DNA from 3 places in the Bradyrhizobium sp. SZCCHNS3052 genome. Region 1 is predicted to be linked to each of the others. Evidence: predicted binding sites of a transcription regulator. Region 1 holds the regulator's gene; each other region holds the start of a gene.
What was found. Region 1 encodes PhoB, which activates phosphate uptake and scavenging genes when phosphate is short. Its sites were predicted from a motif close to TGTCATNNANCTGTCAT; they were not measured.

Region 1 (7,356 bases):
TCGGTCGGGTTGATGCCGGCAGCAGGAATGCCGCCATAAGCGGCGCAACTGCCGACGGCAACGACGTAGTCGGCCAGCGGCGCCAGATCGAGCAGCCAGTGATAGATCGAGCGGTTGGTGCCGGCGAGCATGTTGAAGCGGCCGGTCAGACCAGGTCCGCGCGCCACCGAGCCTTCGAGCACCAGCAGATCGAGCCGCTCGCGGCCGTCGCGGATCGCCTCCAACAGCTCCACGACCTCGTCCCCTGTCTGCTCGCTGACGGAGGGATGCCATACCAGATCGATGCCGGATTGGCGCAGCTCGTCGAACCAGCCGGACGCGCCGCTTTCCAGGATCGACATCGTGCAGCCGCCGCAGCTCGCACCCTGCAGCCATAGCATCCTGATCGTTCCCTCAGAGCCGACCATCATAAGGCCCCGCTCCTAGCCCGTCTTAAGCGTTCCGCTTCGTATCACCGGCGGGTTTAGCGCCCCCGCATGAACACTGGCAAGCGCTTCCCCGGGGATAGCCTCGGAACCGCGCTGGCTGCGACCGAGCAGCATGGCGACCGCCCAGATCAGTCCGAACAGGCCAATCGCGACGATCCCGAGATTGGCGACATCGTCGCCCAGCGCGGTGGCGACCCCCGTCCATCCCCCGGTCAGGCCAAGCCGCGGCGCCAACAGCGTGATCGCCTCGAAGCCGCCGATCACCAGCGCGATGGCAACGGATGCGCCGGTGATCACGAGGTTATAGCGCAGCTTGCGTGCGGGATCGGTCAGCGCCCAGCGATAGGCGCCCGCCATCAGCATGCTGTCGGCGGTGTCGACGGTGGCCATCGCAGCCGCGAACAGCGCCGGAAACACCAGGACATGGGCGAGGCTCGCGCCGCGCGCTGCCTCGGTTGCCGACAGGCTGAGAAGCCCGATCTCGCTCGCAGTGTCGAAGCCGAGACCGAACAGGAAACCGAGCGGATACATGTGCCAGGCGCGTCCCACCAGGCGGAGCACCGGGCGCAGCAGGCGGATGAGGATGCCCCGTCCGGAGCTTCCGGCGGTTTCCATCTCGGACTGCGGCTGTGCGGCGCGGCGCCAGAGGTTCACGAACAGAATGAGGTTCGCCAACGCGATCAGCAGCAGGAAGCCGGCCGACACCGACGTGCCGATGACGCCGCCGATCGCCCTGATCGCGCTCTCTTCATCCAGGAGGTCGGCGCCGGCGATGAGGCTCACGACGATGGTGGCGATGACGACGACGCTGGAATGGCCGAGCGCAAAATACAGGCCGGCGGCGCGCGGGGCGCTACCGTCCTGCACCAGCTTCCGCACGACGTTGTCGATCGCCGCGATGTGATCCGCATCGACCGCATGGCGCAGTCCGAGCAGCCAGGCCAGCATCGCGGTGCCGACGATGGCGGGCCGGTCGGCGTAGAGCGCGAACGCCCAGGCCCAGGCGAGCGCGTTGGCGGCGACCAGCCCGCCGACGAGCGCAACGTTGCGGCCGGGCTGCGATCGCCACCACAGCAGCCGAGGGGCACGAGGATGATCAATTTGAACAATCGTCATACTCGGACTATAGCAAGAGCCAGGCCAGTTCGGTAAAGCCCCCCGCTGCAGGCAAAAACTGCAGGAAAACGTGGGCGGCCCTTCCCGGATTGCCCTCTCGCTTGGCAACCCGCTATCCAGTCACGCACAGATCATGACCAGCGGCGGGACATCTTCTTCTCTCGCCCCTCCTTCGCTCACCGCATCGAGGCACTCTGTGCCGTGATCTCGCGCCGCACGACCGCCTCGAACTGGCTCGCGGGGGCGGCGAACATCAGCCGGGTCTCCTCGTGGAACGCCGAGAAGATGCCGACCACGGCCGGCTGTCCGCCGACGTCGGCCATGATGGGGGAGCCCGAATAGCCGAAATTGGCGAGGCAATGCACCGTCAGCAGCATCCCGTCCTTGGTCATGCCGGCGCTGCAATTGCGCTGGCCGGTCGGCGAATAGCGCCGCTCCTGGCCATAGCCGATCTCGGAGATGGTTCCGGCCGTGGTCGCAGCCTGCAATTCCTCGCGCGTCAGCGCCCTGACCTCAACCGGCTTCGACGGCAGCGCGTCCTTCAGCACGATCAGTGCCCAATCGGCGGGCGAGCGGTCGAGCGACCACCTGTCGTGCCGGGTCGGGACGAAATCAGGCGCCACGATCAGCTTGTCGGCGACCGACGATGCCGCCGGCGTGCCCCTGTTCATGCCGGCCAGGAAGCGGACGTTGCCGGGGCTGACCTGCGCCACGCCGTTGAACACGCAATGCGCCGCGGTGAGCACGACGCGCGGCGCGACCAGCGTGCCGGTGCACCAGCCGCCGGTCGAGTATTGCGCGACGGTGACGACGCCGATCGACGACGCCGGCCACGAGGTGGGATCGACGACCTCGCCGATGTGGCGGTCGAGCCCGAGCAGTTGCTCCGGACGCGGAGCGGCGATGCCGGCCTCCGCCGATTCCGGCTTCGGCCGCCAGGCCGCAATGGCACTCTGGGCCTGGACGCGCTGCGGCTCGGTCAACTTGACCCGCTGCACGTCGCGGCCGGCCGATCGCACGCCGCTACGGCCCGCCATCACCAGCCAGGCATAGCCCTGCACGACGTCCTGTTTCACACCGCGGCCGTCGAGCAGCATCAGGCCGAGCATGTATTGCGACTGGGCGAAGCCCTGCGCCGCGGCGCGGCTGAACCAGCGGCCGGCTTCGCCGTAATTGCTCGCAACACCTTCGCCGTTGACGTAGGCGATGCCGAGATAGTGTTGCGCGACAGCGAGCCCCTGATCGGCGGCCTTGCGGTACCACGCCAGCGCCTCGGCGGGGTTGCGCGGTTGGCCCCAGCCGAAGGCGTGCATGAAGCCGACGTCGAACTGCGCCCGCGCATCGCCCTTGGCGGCCAGCGGCAGCAGCCGTCGCATCGCCGCCGCATGCTGCCCGTTGCCTGCCGCCGCGACCGCGTCTTCGAGCTCGGCGGCCGTGGCGCCCGCCGCGCCGCCGAGCAGCACGGCAAGAGATATGATGATGGTCTTGATCAAGGGCGTCCGCTGGGACCGAAACATCGTGACGGGCCACGAAGCAGACACGATCAAGACGGCGGCGGCGTGGCGGAAAGCGGACCGCGATCTCCTCAATCGGGCCGCCTCGCGTCTCACACCTGCTGCGTCCTCACGCCCGATCGCCCCTTACACCTGCTCGCTCTTGGCGAAGCGATCATCGAGCGCATAACCGGCGCCGCGCACGGTGCGGATCGGGTCCTGCTCGCGGCCGGGATTGAGCAGCTTGCGCAGGCGGCCGATATGGACGTCGACGGTGCGCTCGTCGATGTAGATGTCGCGGCCCCAGACACTGTCGAGCAGCTGCTCGCGGCTGAACACGCGGCCGGGATGCTCCAGGAAGAACTCGAGCAGGCGGTATTCGGTCGGGCCGAGATCGATCGGCCTACCAGAGCGCGCCACGCGGCGCTTCTCGCGGTCGAGCTCGATGTCGCCATAGGACAGCACGGTCGCCAGCCGCTCCGGACTCGCCCGCCGCAGCAGGCCTTTCACCCGCGCCAGAAGCTCCGGCACCGAGAACGGCTTGACGATGTAGTCGTCGGCGCCGGTCGCGAGGCCGCGCACGCGCTCGCTCTCCTCGCCGCGTGCGGTGAGCATGATGATCGGCAACTGCCGGGTCTCGGTCCGCGCCCGCAGGCGGCGGCACAGCTCGATGCCGGACAGGCCCGGCAGCATCCAGTCGAGCACGACGAGATCGGGAACACGCTCCTTCAGGCGCGTGTCGGCCTCGTCGCCGCGCGCCACGGTCTCGACCTCGTAGCCTTCGGCCTCGAGGTTGTAGCGCAGCAGCGTCGTCAGCGCCTCCTCGTCCTCCACCACCAGAATTCGGGCGCCCATGTCTGAACCGTCTCTCTCAGTTGCCGGGGATCGTCGATGCGAAGCTCGTCATGTCGCCCTTCGGGCGCTTGTCCATGATCTGCTGGCCTTCGATCATATAGAACACCGTCTCGGCGATGTTGGTCGCGTGATCGCCGATGCGCTCGATGTTCTTGGCGCAGAACATCAGGTGGATGCAGAACGAGATGTTGCGCGGATCCTCCATCATGTAGGTCAGGAGCTCGCGAAACAGCGAGGTGCAGATGGCATCGACTTCCTCATCGCCCTTCCACACCGTCATCGCCGCCGGCAAATCGTGCGCGGCATAGGCGTCCAGCACCGTCTTGACCTGCGACTGCACGAGATCGGTCATGTGCTCGAGCCCGCGGATCAGCTTCAGCGGATGGAAGTCGCTCTCCAGCGCCGCGACGCGCTTGCCGATGTTCTTGGCGAGATCGCCGATACGCTCCAGATCGGTCGCCACGCGCATCGCGCCGACGATCTCACGCAGGTCGACCGCCATCGGCTGTCGCCGGGCGATGGTAAGAACGGCGCGCTCCTCGATGATGCGTTGCAGCTTGTCGACCTCGGCGTCGGTGGCGACCACCTTCTGGCCGAGCGCGATGTCGCGTCGCACCAGCGCATCGACGGAATCGACGATCAGCCGCTCGGCGAGGCCGCCCATCTCCGATACCAGACGGGTGAGGTCCTGCAGATCGCTGTCGAACGCCTTGGCGGTATGTTCACTGGCCATGATGATCTCCTGAAGACAATGTCGTCGGCGTCAGCCGAACCGGCCGGTGATGTAATCCTGGGTCCGCCGATCGCTCGGCGAGGTGAAGATCTTGCTGGTGTCGTCGAACTCGATCAGCTCGCCGAGATACATGAAGGCGGTCTTGTCGGAGACGCGCGCCGCCTGCTGCATGTTATGCGTCACGATGGCGATCGTATAGTTTTCGGCGAGTTCCTGGATCAGCTCCTCGACCTTGGCGGTCGAGATCGGATCGAGCGCCGAGCACGGCTCGTCGAACAGGATCACCTCCGGCCGGACCGCCACGGTACGCGCGATGCACAGCCGCTGCTGCTGGCCGCCGGACAGCGACAGGCCCGAGGCGTTGAGCTTGTCCTTGACCTCGTTCCACAACGCGCCGCCGCGCAGCGCCTTCTCGACCCGGTCGTCCATCTCCGACTTGGAGATCTTCTCATAGAGGCGGATGCCGAAGGCGATGTTCTCGTAGATCGTCATCGGGAACGGCGTCGGCTTCTGGAACACCATGCCGACCCGGGCACGCAGCAGGTTCAGATCGAGCTTGGGATCGAGGATGTTGGTGTTGTCGAGCATCAGCTGCCCGGTCGCCCGCTGCCCCGGATAGAGATCGTACATCCGGTTGAAGATGCGCAGCAGCGTGGACTTGCCGCAGCCGGACGGGCCGATGAACGCGGTGACGCGGTTGGTGCCCAGCGACAGGTTGATGTTCTTCAGCGCATGATGGTCGCCGTAGTAGAAGTTGAGGTTGCGCGCGGTCACCTTGGCCGGCGCATCCGGAAGCGCCTTGCCGTGAAGAGCGTGATTGGGCTGACTGACGGAGACGGACAGTTCGGTCATTTGGTGTTCCTCTCGGCGCCGAGAATGCGTGCACCGATGTTCAGGGCGAGCACGGCCAGAGTGATGAGAAGGGCTCCGCTCCAGGCCAGTTGTTTCCAGTAGGCATAAGGGCTCTGGACGAAATTGTTGATGGTGACGGGCAGGTTCGCCATCGTCTTGGAAAGGTTGAGGCTCCAGAACTGGTTCGACAGCGCGGTGAACAGCAGAGGCGCGGTCTCGCCGGCGACGCGGGCGGTCGCCAGCAGCACGCCGGTGATGAGGCCCGAGCGCGCCGCCCGATAGGCGATGCGGCGGATCACCAGCGAGCGCGGCAGGCCGAGCGCAGACGCCGCCTCGCGCAGCGGGTTGGGCACGAGCAGCAGCATGTCCTCGGTGGTGCGCAGCACCACCGGGATCACGATGACCGCCAATGCAAGGGAACCCGCGAGTGCCGAGAAGCCGCCCATCGGCACCACGACCGCACCATAGATGAACAGGCCGATGATGATCGAGGGCGCCGACAGCAGGATGTCGTTGATGAAGCGGATCACCGAGGTCAGGCGGTCGTTGCGGCCGTATTCGGCGAGATAGGTGCCGGCAAACAGGCCGAGCGGCGCGCCGATGCCGACGCCGATGATCGTCATGATCAAGGAGCCGACGATGGCGTTGCGCAGGCCGCCTTCGCTGGAGCCGGGCGGTGGCGTGTCGGCGGCAAAAACCTGCAGGCTGAGGCCGGCGAGTCCGTTATAGAACAGCGTGAACAGGATCAGCGCCAGCCAGGTGACGCCGAACATCGCGGCGGCAACGCAGAGGCCGCGGATCACGATGTCTCTGCGGCGCCGGCGCGCATAGATCGGATTGACCGGCGCATCGAGTGTAAGCGTGTCAGCGCTGGACATGGCTTATTTTCCCGCCTTGGCTTCGAGCCGCATGAGCATCAGCCGCGCGCTCGCCAGCACGAAGAACGTGAGCACGAACAGCAGCAGGCCGAGCAGGATCAGGCTCGACTGGTGCAGCCCGTCGCTCTCCTGGAATTCGGAGGCGATGGCGGCCGAGATCGTGGTGCCCGGTGCGAAGATCGAGGATGAGATACGGAACGAGTTGCCGATGATGAAGGTCACCGCCATCGTTTCGCCGAGCGCACGCCCCAGCGCCAGCATGACGCCGCCGATCACGCCGACACGGGTGTAGGGAATGACGACGCTGCGCACGACCTCCCAGGTGGTGCAGCCGACCCCGTAGGCGGCTTCCTTCAGCACCGGCGGGACCGTCTTGAACACGTCGACCGAGATCGAGGTGATGAACGGCAGCACCATGATCGCCAGGATCAGCGAGGCGTTGAACAGGCTGAGATAGGACGGCGGACCCGCGAAGATGTCCTGCAGCACGGGGATGCCGGCGCAGAGATTGATCATGAACGGCTGGAACGTATAGGCCAGGAACGGCCCCAGCACGAAGAAGCCCCACATGCCGTAGATGATCGAAGGAATGCCGGCGAGCAGCTCGATGGCAAGTCCGATCGGACGGCGCAGCCATTGCGGGCACAGCTCGGTGAGGAAGATCGCAATGCCCAGACCGACCGGAATGGCGATCAGCATCGCGATGAAGGACGTGACCAAGGTACCGTAGATCGGGCCGAGCGCCCCGAGCACCGGCGGATCGGCCGACGGCGCCCAGCGCCGCGTCCACAGGAATTCGAAGCCATATTCTCTCATGGCCGGCCATGCGCCGACGATGAGCGACAGGATGATGCCGCCCAGGATCAACAGGACGGAGATCGCGGACAGCCGCGTGATCCAATAGAAGGTCACGTCGCCGAGCTTGAAGGCGTTGAGCGCGCGTGCCCGGTCATAGGGTCCGGCAGCAGCCGCGATATCGCTGACTTCGGTCTGAACCGCCA
Region 2 (7,356 bases), on a different contig from region 1:
GATGCCGAGCTGGCCGACCGGCTGGCGGCGCTGCTCGGCGATGTCACGGGCCTGACGCTGGTCGCGCCCGGCGAGAGCGCCGACGTCGCCGTCGCGCCGTTGCATGGCAGTGATGAGGCGCGCAGCGGCGACGACAGGATCGACGGCCAGGCGATCGATGATTTTCAGCTCACCGCGCGCGAGCGCGACGTCCTGGCGCTGATGGCCGAGGGCTGCTCCAACAAGGAGATCGCGCGCAGCCTCGGCATCTCCGTACATACGGCGAAGTTCCACGTCGGCTCGCTGCTCGACAAGCTCGATGCAACGGGCCGAACCGATGCGGTGGCGCATGCGGCGCGACGGGGAATCATCGAGCTGTGAGACCGCAGGCCGGCGCGGCGCGCTTCACGACCTCGCGGCGAGCTACTTCCGCAAGCCGCCCATCACGCGGGGCAGCAGCGATGCGGCCAGCATGCGATAGCCCTCCGGGGTCAGATGCACACCGTCGACCTGATGCGGCAGGCCACGGAACATGCCGTTCTCGACCATCACGACCTTGATGCGGCGCTGCGCGGCCTTGGCCATGATGGCGCTGATGCTGCTGGCGCGCTGGTCGCCGACCCCTTTGCGGGCGTCGTTGCCGCCGGGCTGCAGCACCAGCACGCGGGTTGATCCATCGACCGCGCTGTCGAAGCGGGACAGCATCCCGGCTGTGGTATCACCGTTGATGCCGGCGTTGGCGACGCTGACCCGAACGCCCTTGCCGTGGAGCATGGCCTCGAGCTGGGCCGGAAAATCCTCGCCGCGATTGACGCCCTTGCCATAGGTGTTGCTGGCGCCCAGCGCGACCACCTCGGCGGCGTCTGCCGCTCCGATCGCCGCGAACGCCAAGCCACACGCAGCTAACAGTGCCACCATCTGGCGCCAGACAAGGCGGCCCAAAGATCCCGTTGGCATTTTCTTTTCCCCCGCTTGGTGTGAGAGGAAGCGTAGCTCACCAGTCGTCTGGCGAAAAGCGCGCGGCGCTACGGGTCTCATCACGCAGCATGCGCCAAGTCGACTGTGGAAGAGTCCTGTTTCTCTCTACGCGTCATTCCGGGGCGTCCGCAGGGCGAGCCCGGAATCCATTGAGCGACAGTACAAGAGGCAAAATGGATTCCGGGCTCATCGCTTCGCGATGCCCCGGAATGACCGGAGAGCAGCAGCGTCAGGCCTTCTTCTTCACGTCCTTGACGTTGGAGAACACGATGCCTTCGGCGCGTTCCTTGGTGTAGCCGAGATAGAACTCGTTCTTGGCCAGGAACACCGGATCGCCGTCGACGTCGTCGGCGACGCCGGAATTGTTGGCGGCGATGAACGCCTCGAGCTTCTTCTTGTCGTCGCACGAGATCCAGCGCGCCAGCGAGAACTCGGAGATCTCGAATTCGACCGGCAGCGAGTACTCGGCATCGAGCCGCGCCTTGAGCACGTCGAGCTGCAGCGGTCCCACCACGCCGACCAGCGCCGGCGCACCGTCACGCGGGCGGAACACCTGCACGACGCCCTCCTCCGACATCTGCTGCAAGGCTTCCTTCAGCTTCTTGGCCTTCATCGCATCGGTGAGGCGGACGCGGCGGACGATTTCCGGGGCAAAGCTCGGCACGCCGACGAAGGTGAGATCCTCGCCCTCGGTCAGGGTGTCGCCGATACGAAGCGAGCCGTGGTTGGGAATGCCGACGACGTCACCCGCAAAGGCTTCGTCCGCGACCGAGCGGTCCTGGGCGAAGAAGAATTGCGGGCTCGACAGCGGCATGGTCTTGCCGGTGCGTACCAGCTTCGCCTTCATGCCGCGGTTGAGCTTGCCCGAGCACAGCCGCGCGAACGCGATGCGGTCGCGGTGGTTGGGGTCCATATTCGCCTGGATCTTGAACACGAAGGCGCTCATGCGCGGCTCGGCGGCGTCGACCTTGCGCAGGTTCGACTCCTGCGCGCGCGGCGACGGCGCGTAGCGGCCGAGGCCTTCGAGCAGATCGCCGACGCCGAAATTGCGCAGCGCGCTACCGAAATACACCGGCGTCAGGTGGCCCTCGCGAAATGCCTCGAGGTCGAACGGCTTGCAGGCCTCCTTGACCAGCTCCAGCTCGTCGGTGATCTGGCTCATGTCGAGATTGGCGTTGATCTTGCCGAGCTCGGCGATGTCGATCTGCTGCGCCGCGCCGGTCTTGGCGCCGCCGCCTTCGAGCAGGCGCACGCCGCCGTCGCGGATGTCATAGGTGCCGATGAAGTCGCGGCCGCGCCCCACGGGCCAGGTCATCGGCGTGGTGTCGAGCGCCAGCGTCTTCTCGATCTCGTCCAGGAGATCGAAGGTGTCGCGGCTCTCGCGGTCCATCTTGTTGATGAAGGTGATGATCGGGATGTCGCGGAGGCGGCAGACCTCGAACAGCTTGCGCGTGCGCGCCTCAATGCCCTTGGCGGCGTCGATCACCATGACGGCCGAGTCGACCGCGGTCAGCGTGCGATAGGTGTCTTCGGAAAAGTCCTCGTGGCCCGGCGTGTCCAGCAGGTTGAACACCAGCCCTTCGAACTCGAAGGTCATCACCGAGGTGACGACCGAGATGCCGCGCTCGCGCTCGATCTTCATCCAGTCCGAGCGGGTGTTGCGGCGCTCGCCCTTGGCCTTGACCTGACCGGCGAGGTTGATGGCGCCGCCGAACAGCAGCAGCTTCTCGGTCAGCGTCGTCTTGCCGGCGTCCGGGTGCGAGATGATGGCGAAGGTGCGCCGGCGCGCGACCTCGTCGGAGAGCGCGGAGCGGGACGGCTGTTCGGTCGTCAAACTTGTATCGGACATGAGGCGGCGGACGTCGTTTCGGGGCCAGAGAGCGGGCGATTTGATGGGAAAGGCGCGGGATCACGGCCGCCGCGCGCCCTCCATATAGGCGTTTTGCACCGCAACTCCAACCGGCGAGTTGCCCCCTCGCCCGCCCCGGATCAGTGCCGGAGCACCGACACCAGCCAGAACGTCAGCGCCGAGACGATGGCAGAGGCCGGAATCGTGAAGATCCAGGCGTAGACGATCGATCCGGCCACGTTCCAGCGCACCGCCGAGGCGCGGCGGGCGGCGCCGACGCCGACGATCGCGCCGGTGATGGTGTGGGTGGTCGACACCGGCACGCCGAGGAACGTCGCCAGGAACAGCGTGATGGCGCCGCCGGTCTCGGCGCAGAAGCCCTGCATCGGGTTGAGCTTGGTGATGCGCAGGCCCATGGTGCGGACGATGCGCCAGCCGCCCATCAGGGTGCCAAGCGCCATCGCGGCCTGGCACGACAGCACGACCCAGAACGGCACCGTGAACTGCTCGCCGAGACGGCCCTGCGAGTACAACAGCACGGCGATGATGCCCATCGTCTTCTGCGCGTCGTTGCCGCCATGGCCGAGCGAATAGAGCGAGGCCGAAGCGAATTGCAGGATGCGGAAGGCGCGGTCGACCGCGAACGGCGTCGAGCGCACCGAGGCCCAGGACACGATCGCGACCAGGATCATCGCCAGCACCAGCCCGACCAGCGGCGACAGCACGATCGCGAGCACGGTCTTGGACAGGCCGCTCCACACGGTGGCCGAGATGCCGGCCTTGGCGACCCCTGCCCCGACCAGCCCGCCGATCAGCGCATGCGAGCTCGACGACGGAATGCCGGCGGCCCAGGTGACCAGGTTCCAGACGATGGCGCCGACCAGGGCAGCGAAGATCACCTGCGCGTCGACGATCGCGGGATCGATGATGCCGGTGCCGATGGTCTGGGCGACGTGGAGGCCGAACACGCCGAACGCCACGAAGTTGAAGAATGCGGCCCAGAACACCGCATATTGCGGCCGGAGCACGCGGGTCGAAACGATGGTCGCGATCGAGTTGGCGGCGTCGTGCAGGCCATTCAGGAAGTCGAAAGCGAGTGCGACGGCGATGAGGCCGACCAGGATCGGAAGGCCGAGTTGAGCGTCCACGGCGCGGCCCTACCCTAGACCTGTTCGATCATGATCGAATTGATCTCGTTGGCGACGTCGTCGAAGCGGTCGGCGACCTTCTCCAGATGGTCATAGATCTCGGCGCCGACGATGAAGTCCATCGTGTTGGCGTTGCGGTGCTTGAGGAACAGCTCCTTCAGCCCGATGTCGTGGAGATCGTCGACCCGTCCCTCGAGCTTGGTCATCTCCTCGGTGATCGCAGTGATCATCGGCACGTTCTGGCCGATCGCCTGCAACAGCGGCAACGCCTTTCCGATCAGGTTGGCGCAGTCGACCAGCAAGGTGCCCATCTCGCGCATGGTCGGCTCGAACTCCTTGACCTCGAACAGCACCACGGCCTTGGCGGTCTGCTGCATCTGGTCGATGGCGTCGTCCATCGAGGTGATCAGGTTCTTGATGTCGCCGCGGTCGAATGGGGTGATGAAAGTGCGGCGGACAGCGGTCAGCACTTCGCGGGTGATGTTGTCGGCCTCGTTCTCGAGCTGGCTGACGCGCTGGCAATGCCTGAGGATGTCGTCGCCGCCCTGCAGCATGTCCTGCAGCGCATGGGCGCCTTGAATCACCACCTTGTTGTGGCGGGCGAACAAATCGAAAAACCGCTCCTCCCGCGGGAGGACGGCGCGAAACCAGTGCAGCATGGGACGAGATCCATCCATTCCGAAACGGGCCAGGGCCGGCCAGTCACAGAACTGTCATACTCCGGATCGCGCACCAGCAGAAGCGGTGGCCGGATCATCCACCGCTTTCTGCCCTTTCAACGATCTCTTTTCAGATCAATGACTTAGAGGGATCGCTTGAACAGATGGGCGATTTCCCCGACGACGCCGCGGCGGAAGGTGAGCACGCAGGCGACGAAGATCACGCCCTGGATCACCGTCACCCACTGGCCGAAGCCGGACAGATATTGCTGCATGCCGACGATCACGAACGCGCCCACGACGGGGCCGAACACGGTGCCGAGCCCACCGACCAGGGTCATGAGCACGATCTGGCCGGACATCCCGACCTCGACGTCGGTCAGCGAGGCATTCTGGGCGACGAACACCTTCAGCGCACCGGCGAGGCCCGCCAGCGTCCCCGACAGGATGAAGGCGAGCAGCTTGTAATGGTCGGTCTTGTAGCCCAGCGAGATCGCGCGCTGCTCGTTCTCACGGATCGATTTCAGCACCTCGCCGAACGGCGAGTTGATGGTGCGGAAGATCAGCAGGAAGCCGGCGAGGAAGCCGACCAGCACGACGTAATAGAGCACCGTCGGCTTGGACAGGTCGAGGATGCCGAACATCCGGCCCTGCGGAATGCCCTGGATGCCGTCCTCGCCATGGGTGAACGGCGCCTGCAGATAGATGAAGTACAGGAGCTGCGACAGCGCCAGGGTGATCATCGCGAAATAGATGCCCTGGCGTCGGATCGAGATGTAGCCGGTGATCACCGACAGGACGAACGATCCGGCGACGCCCGTCAGGATGCCGAGTTCGGGCGGCAGCCCCCACACCTTCAGCGCGTGGGCACTGCAATAGCCGGCCGTTCCCAGGAACATCGCATGGCCGAACGACAGCAGGCCGCCATAGCCGATCAGGAGGTTGAAGGCGCAGGCCAGCAGCGCGAAGCACAGCGCCTGCATGACGAAGAACGGGTACAGCCCGGTCCACGGCACGATCGCCAGCAGCGCTGTCATGATGACGAACACGATCATCTCATCGCGCATCGCGCGCGGGGTGATCGGCAGGGTTGCGTCGGTGATGGATGTCATGTCAGGCCGCCCGTCCGGTCAGACCCGTCGGCTTCACCAGCAGCACCAGGACCATCAGAACGAAGACCACGGTGTTGGAAGCCTCGGGATAGAAATATTTGGTCAGTCCCTCAATCACGCCGAGCAGGAAGCCGGTGATGATCGAGCCCATGATCGAACCCATGCCGCCGATCACGACCACCGCGAACACCACGATGATGATGTGCTCGCCCATCAGCGGCCGCACCTGGTTGATCGGCGCCGACAACACGCCGGCCAGCGCCGCGAGCCCGACGCCGAGGCCGTAGGTCAGCGTGATCATGCGCGGCACGTTGATGCCGAACGCCCGCACCAATGTCGGATTCTCGGTGGCCGCGCGCAGGTAGGCGCCGAGCCGGGTCCGCTCGATCAGGAACCAGGTCGCCAGACAGACGACCAGGGAGAATATGACGACCCAGCCGCGATAGACCGGCAGATACATGAAGCCGAGGTTCATGCCGCCGCGGAGCTGATCCGGGATCGCATAAGGCAGGCCGGACGAGCCGAAGAAGTTCTGGAACACGCCCTGGATGATCAGCGCCAGTCCGAACGTCAGCAGCAGTCCGTAGAGATGGTCGAGCCCGGCAATCCATTGCAGCATGGTGCGCTCGAGGACCATGCCGAAGATGCCGACGATGATCGGCGCCAGCAGCAGCGCCCACCAATAATTGATGCCGCCGAGGTTCAGCAGGAAATAGGCGCAGAACGCGCCCATCATGTAGAGCGCGCCATGGGCGAAATTGATGATGTTGAGCATGCCGAAGATGACGGCAAGCCCGAGACTGAGCAGCGCGTAGAACGAGCCGTTGATCAGTCCGACCAGGAGCTGTGCGTAGAGGGCCTGCATCGTCTTGTTTCTGTTTTCTCTCGGCGTTTCCCAGAAGATGGCGGCCCCGGCGACGTTCAGCCGCCGGAGCCACAGCGGTTCATTTCTTCAACAAGGCGCACGCGCTCTTGTCGAGCGGCGTGAAGGCCTGGTCGCCCGGTACCGAGCCGACCAGCTTGTAGAGATCCCACGGGCCCTTGGACTCCGAGGGCTTCTTGACCTCGAACAGATAGGCGGTGTGGATGGTGCGGCCGTTCGGCTGGATCTCGCCCTTGCCGAACAGCGCATCGTCGGTCGGGATCGACTTCATCCTGTCGACGATCTTGACGCCGTCATGCGGGTTCTCGCCGAGCGCCTCCAGCGCCTTGAAGTAATGCATCAAGCCGGCATAGACGCCCGCCTGCACCATGGTCGGCGGCGCGCCGTTCTTCATGCGCTTGGCGAAGCGCTCGGAGAAGGCGCGGGTCTGGTCGTTCATGTCCCAGTAGAAGGTCTCGGTGAAGTTGAGGCCCTGCGCGATGTCGAGCCCGATCGACTTGACGTCGGTCAGGAACAGCAACAGCGCGGCAAGCTTCTGGCCGCCCTTATTGATGCCGAACTCGGCCGCCTGCTTGATCGTATTGGTGGTATCGCCGCCGGCATTGGCGAGGCCGATGACCTTGGCGTTCGACGACTGCGCCTGCAGCAGGAAGGACGAGAAGTCGGAGGTGTTGAGCGGATGCTTGACGCCGCCGATCACCTTGCCGCCATTGGCGGTCACGACCGCCGTGGTATCGCGCTCCAGCGC
Region 3 (7,356 bases), on a different contig from region 1:
CCGGCGTCGACATTGGAGACTTCGAGCGCGCCTTCGCTGAGCCCGATGCCCGGCATCGCCGCGGTGGCCTGGGCGCGGATGAACTCGGCACCGGACCAGGACAACGCCCATAGCGCCCGGGCATGCGCGAGCCCGACGCGCTCGATCAGATCCGGCAGCGGCAGGTCGAACCCGGGCATGACCGTGCCGATCATGTGACCGGATGCGTTCCATCCGACCTGGCGGCCTTCCAGCACCGCGACGCTCGCCCCCTGCCGGGCCGCGCACAACGCCACCGTCAAGCCGGCCAATCCCGCCCCGACGACGCAGACGTCGACATCGAGGTCGAAATTCAGCCTGGTGCGGCGGTGTGCACCTGCGGCATCCGCGTCATCGTTCACGCTTGTGGAAGTCTCGTTCATGGCGTTTTCTTAGCGAACCCTGCGCCGGACGTCATGACGCTTTTAATGGCGATAAAGAGACGTGGTACAGGCTGACCCAGCCTGAACGATTCGAGACGGAATTCCATGCGCCGATTGATGCTGCTGCGCCACGCCAAGACCGAGACTGACGCGCCGACCGGCCGCGACCAGGACCGCCGTCTCGACGAGCGCGGGCACCAGGATGCCGCCATGATCGGCGATTTCATCGCCAGCCACCCGCCGGTGCCGGAGCTGGTGCTGGTCTCGACCGCGGTTCGGGCGCAGCAGACCTGGGATCTCGCGCTTGCGGCGATGAAGGACCGCGTCCCGCCCCCGCAGGTCGAGACCGTTCCCGAGCTCTACGGCGCCGAGCCGATGCAGATGCTGCATCACATCCGCCTCGCGGCAGCGCGTGATCCGAAGCAGCTCCTGCTCGTCGGGCACAATCCCGGCATGCACGAGCTGGCGCTGGCACTGACCGGCGAGGGCGATTCCGAGGCCCGCCACGAGCTGATGCGCAACATGCCGACCGCGGGACTCGCGGTGCTCGATTTCGACACCGACGATTGGGGCGACATCAGCTTCACCCGCGGCCATCTCCTGAGGTTCGTCACGCCCAAGCTGCTCAAGCACGGCTCGGTCGATTGACAGGCAGGTCGGGTCCGGCGCGTAATGCCGGCGGACAGAGGAGGACCTTCGATGTTCAACTCGATTCTGGTGCCGATCGATCTGGCTGACACCGACCTCGCCAAGCCGGCCATCGCCACCGCGGCCACGCTGGCGCAGACCTGGAGCGGCACCGTGCATCTGCTCAACGTGATGCCGATGACGCCGGTGATGCTCGCCGAATACGTCCCGGCCGATTTCGATGCGCAGCAGCGCGAGACCGCCGAGGAAGCGCTGTCGATCGTGGCGCGCGAATCCGGCATCCCGGCCGAGCGCATCAGTTACACGGTACGCCAGGGCGGCATCTATCACGAGATCCTCGAGGAGGCGGCCAAGGTCAACGCCGACCTGATCGTGATGACCTCGCACCGCCCGGCGATGCGCACCTACTTCCTCGGCAGCAACGCGGGGCACGTGGTGCGCTACGCGAAGTGCTCGGTGCTGGTGGTCAGGCCTTGAGCGTCAGCTCCCCTCGATATCAAGACTTGGCTGATATCAAGACTTGGCTGACGCAAACGGGTTCCTTAAGCTCGGCAGATGAAACGGTCGGTTGCGAATTCGAGTGCAGATACCCCATGAGCTCCCCGTCAAGACTGGATTCCGCATTGGCCATCCTGGCTGCAACCGGCATGTGGCGAAGCAGTTACGAGCCTCCGCTTTATCGCTTGCTCTGGCGCCTCGGATTGCCCTTGCCACCACCGCATTTCGCCAGCTTCGGCTTCAACTTCGCCTTTACGGCGGCGTGGTTTGGCACCGCCTGGGGAGCCATCATGTGGATATTCGTTTGGTCCAAGGTGAGCGGGTCCGGTGTCGTGGCGATCACCGGAGCCGTCGTTGCCGGGGTTCTGTTCGGCTTGATCATGGCGGCCCACTATCGTTATGGCGCTCGCAAATATAAGCTCCCTCTTTGGTCTGAAGTGAATGCTGGCCCGTAACGGTGCAGGCGTCCAAACGTTCTGCATGTCGGGTTTAATGGATTCAATTTGGTGCTAACCGTCATTGCGAGCGAAGCGAAGCAATCCAGGGCTCCGCGAAGATTCTGGATTGCTTCGTCGCTTCGCTCCTCGCAATGACGGAGCTTGTTGCTGCCATTCCGGCTTCCTCTGAGATCACGGCCACTCCGCGATGAAGCCCTTCGCCTTATAAGGTTCGATCTTGTCCCATTCGCTGAGCACGCGGCGGCGGAACTCCGGATGGGTGTGCCACAACTGCCGCGGTACGCCGAAGCTATCGACCGTCAGCAGCATCTTCTCGACTTCGGGCCAGTGGCGCTGCAGGGTCATCGCGTAGCGCCGAGCGGTCCAGCTGTTGCCGAGGCAGATCACGCTGCCGACATTGGCGAGGCCGAGCGCGGCGTCGATCACCGGCAGCGCGAACGCGACGTTCTCGCCGGTATTCGTGGCGTGGTGCTCTTCGAGGATGCGCTCGGCCGGAATGCCGCGCCCCACCATGGCGGCCTTGATCAGCGTACACTCCGAAAGATCAGCGCCCGGCGTGATCCCACCGCTGACGATGGCGTGGCGGAAGTAGCCTTGCTGCCACAGCTTCACCGCCGTCTCGGCACGCAGCTCCTCGTCGACGCGGGTCCCGAACACGAACAGGAGATCGGCCGGCCGCAGCGGCGTATCGGCGAAATGCCGCGCGTTGACCGCGGCGATCTCGGCGTCATCCGGTCTGCGCAGCGCGCGATCCTGCATCGGTCCTCTCCGAAAGCGACTCGCTCACTCTGGCATGGCGCGCGAAATCTGCATGATCACATTCGGTGACCGGCGATGAGGTTGCGTGATCACGGCAGCAGCGCGGCCGGAATCTCCGTGAACGTGTAGCTGCGCGGCCTGTTGCGGGTGATGAAGCCGCCGACATACCAGGCGAACAGCGCGGCGAATCCGATCAGGAACAACGCGCCCGACCATTCGGCGATGACGAGCGCGCGCACCAGAAGCCCGGCCATCGCCACGGCGAGCAGCGCAATCGCGGCGAGCGCCGCGCCGTAGGTGACGCGGCCGAGGCCCGCGGTCAGCCGGGCGCTGCTGCCGCTGAAGGCGAGCCGCGCATGCAGGCCGAGGATGAAAGCACGATAGGCCTCGCTCTGCGGCGCCATCAGGGCCGCCGTCTGCCACGAGACGGAGATGATGCTGAGGCGGCGGCCATCGCGATGGGTGATGTCGGCCCGAAAACGCCTCGCCTGCATCGACACCGGTCGGTAGGACAGCCGGATCGCGGCGATGTCGGCGTAAGGCCACAGGCCGGTCCGGCCGGCGAACCGCCACGACAGCCCCTGCCCGGTCAGCTCGAACTGGTGCGCGGCCCCGATCAGCGACGCCTTGTAGGCGTAGCGGATCGCATCATCGCCGGCCGTGGTGGTGCGCTCGGAAATGGATCGGTCCTGTTGCGTGTGGCGCGCGCCTTATCCTACAAACGGAGCATGAGCGAAACGATCTATTTTCCGCGCCACCTGATCCTGGCCGGAGCGATGGCCGCCGGCGTGCTGCTGGCGCTGGCGGTGCACATGCTCGGCGCCCGCTACGGCCTCGATCTCGGCGGCCTGTGGCAGACCGAGAGCGGCGCCTTCATGCCGGCGGGATCGGCGATCGCCTGGTGGCTGATCGCCACCGTCGGCTTCTCCTCGGGCTATTTCATCGCCAACATCATGCACAGCGCGGTATCGGGCGAGATCCCGCAGCGGATGCGCAACTTCCTGGTCGTGGTCGGCGTGCTGATGCTGGCCGGCATCGGCCAGGCGATCTCCGGCCCGAGCCCGGTGCCATCGGCCTCGGGTGTGCTGGCCGGCCTCGCCGCGCTCTGCCTCGGCGCCCTGATGGCGTTCTGCGGCGCCAATTTCGCGTTGCGTAAGAGCTGACGCGCGGCATCCGGATGCGACGACGCCGCGCGGGATGTCCGCGCGGCGTTTTGTCTCATCAACGATGGCGCGATCAGCTCGCGGCGCGCAGATTGACGCTGGTCTCGGCGAGCTTGGTCAGCTTCATGTCGGTCGCCTTCTCCTCGTCGAGCGTCTTCTGCAGGACGGCGGCACAGTCGCTGCGGCCGAGTTGCTTGGCCCAGGCGATCAGGCTGCCATAGCGGGTGATCTCATAGTGCTCCGCCGCCTGACCGGCGTTGATCAGGGCGGCGTCGAGCACCGTCTTGTCCGCGACCTCGCCGGCGACCTCCTCGGCCTCCTCGATGATGCCGTCGATCGCCGGACAGTCGACCGCCTTGGGCGCAATGCCGTGCATCTCGAACACCTGCTCGAGCCGCTTCACATGCGTCCTGGTTTCGTCGAGATGGGTCAGAAAGCCCTGCTTGAGCTTCTGATCCGTCGCCTTGTCCGCCATCTTCGGCAGCGCTTTGACGAGCTGGTTCTCGGCGTAATAGATGTCCTGCAGCTGATGAACGAACAGATCGTTCATCGTCTTGATGTCCTTGGTGAACAGTCCCATTTGTTTCACGTCCTCTCGGTTCGGAACATGGGAGGTCCCTCCCCTGACCGATCGTCGCCATGTTCGCTGTGCGCTAACCGGCGGCTACGGCGGTTGTTCCGGCGTACCGCCCCTGCCGAACCGGTCGCAGGGACGAGGGTTCTCGTGAACCGCGCGGGCGACCAGTTGGACCGAATTGAGGCGGACGGGCCGCCAGCTATGTGACCGGAGTGTGACAGACCCGCGCCGCATGGGTCGGAGCTGAGCTGTGTCAAGGACTGCACAAGGCGCGCATTTTAGCATAAGGAACAGGCTGTCACGAATTGCCCGCCCCATCGATCAATGGTTTCGCCTCTTTTCCAAGATCTAGTACCGCCCCGCCGGGAGGATGAATGCAGCGCCTGCTGACCACGCTTGGGCGTGGCTTCAAGAAATGGATCGGCTGGAAGCGGCTGGGGATTGCAGCGAGCCTTGCGATCATCGCCTTCGCGATCACGACACTCGTGCGTACGCTGAAGGGCGTCGATGCCGGCGTCATCCTGACCGCGCTCACCGAAATCCCGCCCGGTCACATCGCCCTCGCGGCCTTGTGTGTGGTCGGCGCGTTCTGCACGCTGACCTTCTATGACTATTTTGCACTGCGAACGATTGGCAAGAAACACGTGCCCTATCGCATCGCGGCGATGAGCGCCTTCACCAGCTATTCGATCGGCCACAACATCGGCGCCACCGTGTTCACCGGCGGCGCCATTCGGTTCCGGATCTACTCCGACTACGGCCTGTCCGCGATCGACGTCGCCAAGATCTGCTTCCTGTCAGGCCTGACCTTCTGGCTCGGCAATCTGTTCGTACTCGGCATCGGCATGACCTTGCATCCGGCCGCCGCCACCGCGATGGACCAGTTGCCCCCGGCGGTGAACCAGCTGATCGCGATCGGCATCCTGGGGGCGATCTTCGCCTATCTCGGCTGGCTGACCGCCGGCAAGAACCGGCGCCAGCTCGGCCAGAACGGCTGGAAGGTGGTGCTGCCCTCGGCGCAGCTCACGCTCGTGCAGATCCTGATCGGAGTGGTCGACCTCGGCTTCTGCGCGCTGGCGATGTACCTCCTCGTCCCCGCCGCTCCGCCGATCGATTTCCTGTCGCTGTCGGTGGTGTTCATCCTCGCCACCCTGCTCGGCTTTGCCAGCCACGCGCCCGGCAGCATCGGCGTGTTCGATGCCGCGATGCTCGTGGCGCTGCCGCAGTTCGGCCGCGAGCAGTTGCTGGCCACCCTGCTCGTTTTCCGCGTGCTGTATTTCGTGATCCCGTTTGCGACGGCGATCTCCATCATGGGCATCAGGGAACTCTGGCTGAACGTCGTGAAGCCGTGGCAGGAGCGGCGCCGGCTGAACTCAGCCTGCGAGGACGAGGTCGCCGCCAAGCGCGCCGCAGCCACGGCGCCCGCCGCGGTTCCCCAGCGCATCAAGCGCCACTCCCAGCGCTGAGCAACAATCGTCTCGCGGATGACGCGACGGTTCGACCCTCGACCGGTTGAACTCGCGTGCGATCCTCTTATTTCCGCCCCATCGCTGACGTGAATCCTTGCGCATGACCCGAATGCCCCTTCGTCCGCTGCTCGCCGCCTGCGTCCTGGCCGGCCTGCTCGCCCCTCTCGCCGCCACCGAGGCGGCCGCGCAGTTCGGCGCAGCGCCGCTGCAGATCAGCTGGGAGGTGCGCAACCGCTTCCGTCTCTTCCGGGAGGAGCGCGACTTCCTGCTGCATACCGAGAGCACGCGCGACCGCTCCATCCTCGCCGCCGAGCAGGCGTTGGCGGTGCAGAGCGACGGCCGCGGCTGGGCCCGGAACGTCGTCAACCGGCTCTGCATCGACCTCGCCGGCCGCATCAACGAGCCGTGCACGCGCGACAACGTCAAGGAAAGCTATCTCACGCCGATCGACCATCCGGTCACGGTGCGCCTGACCGGCCCGGTCCCGGTCGGCGCCACCTGCGCGTGGTCGTTCGACGACGGCGACGGGCCGCAGACCTCGACATTCGACTGCGCCGAACCGGTCAACCTGCGCGTCCGCTACGGCCGCCAGACCGTCGCATCCGTCGATGTCGCCAGCCCGGAAGGCACGCAGCAGGTCTCGACCGGAATCCAGGTCCGCGACGTCCTGATCGCCGGCCTCGGCGACAGCATCGCCTCCGGCGAGGGCAATCCCGACCGCCCGATCGCGCTCGCCGACGACGGCTTCTGCTTCCGCTCCTATCTCGGCGGCCCGACCGCGCAATATTATCGGCCGAGCCGGGCCGGCTTCAAAGGCGGCCGCGCCTGCGAGGCGCCGGACACGCTGCAGAACTGGCAGAAGCACAGCGCGGTCTGGCTCAACGCGGCCTGCCATCGCTCGCTCTACAGCTACCAGACCCGCACGGCGCTGGCGCTCGCGGTGCGCTATCCGCACGTCGCGGTCACCTACCTGCCGCTCGCCTGCACCGGCGCCACCATCGCCGACGGCCTGTTCGGCAGCCAGCGCGCGCGCGAATGCACGCCGGGCCGCGCCGCGACCACCTGCGCCGGCAGCGTCAACGGCCAGCTCGGCGAGCTGCGCGAGGCGCTGACCGCGGCCAAGCGTCGCCAGCCGGACCGCAAGCTCGATCTGATTCTGCTGTCGATCGGCGCCAACGACATCAACTTCTCCGGTCTCGTCGCCGACGTCATCGTCGATACGCCGACCGAACGCACGCTGTTCAAACGCTCAGGCGTGATCGGCTCGGTCGAGGAATCGCGCAGCGAGCTGGCGCGCGACCTGCCGCAGGGTTTTGCCAAGCTGCGCGAGGCGCTGAAGCCGCTGGTCGGCGACCTCTCGCACGTCATCTACACCTCCTACGG

Region 2: the regulator PhoB is predicted to act here: its motif matches at 4,655-4,671, upstream of QX073_RS04475 (DUF47 domain-containing protein).
Region 3: the regulator PhoB is predicted to act here: its motif matches at 4,708-4,724, upstream of QX073_RS10200 (YbhN family protein).

Annotation. Positions count from the first base shown of each region.
Region 1 is NZ_JAUETB010000005.1:239,312-246,667, forward strand. It holds gene QX073_RS19045 (HupU protein) at 1-407, opposite strand, end outside; gene QX073_RS19050 (HoxN/HupN/NixA family nickel/cobalt transporter) at 423-1,544, opposite strand; gene QX073_RS19055 (trypsin-like serine protease) at 1,721-3,037, opposite strand; gene phoB (phosphate regulon transcriptional regulator PhoB) at 3,185-3,892, opposite strand; gene phoU (phosphate signaling complex protein PhoU) at 3,909-4,625, opposite strand; gene pstB (phosphate ABC transporter ATP-binding protein PstB) at 4,656-5,477, opposite strand; gene pstA (phosphate ABC transporter permease PstA) at 5,474-6,355, opposite strand; gene pstC (phosphate ABC transporter permease subunit PstC) at 6,359-7,356, opposite strand, start outside.
Region 2 is NZ_JAUETB010000001.1:984,163-991,518, reverse strand. It holds gene QX073_RS04495 (helix-turn-helix transcriptional regulator) at 1-360, shown strand, start outside; gene QX073_RS04490 (GDSL-type esterase/lipase family protein) at 403-936, opposite strand; gene QX073_RS04485 (peptide chain release factor 3) at 1,187-2,806, opposite strand; gene QX073_RS04480 (anion permease) at 2,947-3,954, opposite strand; gene QX073_RS04475 (DUF47 domain-containing protein) at 3,969-4,613, opposite strand; gene QX073_RS04470 (branched-chain amino acid ABC transporter permease) at 4,757-5,725, opposite strand; gene QX073_RS04465 (branched-chain amino acid ABC transporter permease) at 5,727-6,590, opposite strand; gene QX073_RS04460 (ABC transporter substrate-binding protein) at 6,670-7,356, opposite strand, start outside.
Region 3 is NZ_JAUETB010000002.1:447,582-454,937, reverse strand. It holds gene QX073_RS10240 (FAD-binding oxidoreductase) at 1-401, opposite strand, end outside; gene QX073_RS10235 (histidine phosphatase family protein) at 507-1,049, shown strand; gene QX073_RS10230 (universal stress protein) at 1,101-1,526, shown strand; gene QX073_RS10225 (DUF6404 family protein) at 1,643-2,002, shown strand; gene QX073_RS10220 (YdcF family protein) at 2,177-2,764, opposite strand; gene QX073_RS10215 (hypothetical protein) at 2,854-3,444, opposite strand; gene QX073_RS10210 (hypothetical protein) at 3,493-3,927, shown strand; gene QX073_RS10205 (ferritin-like domain-containing protein) at 4,001-4,507, opposite strand; gene QX073_RS10200 (YbhN family protein) at 4,879-5,970, shown strand; gene QX073_RS10195 (hypothetical protein) at 6,074-7,356, shown strand, end outside.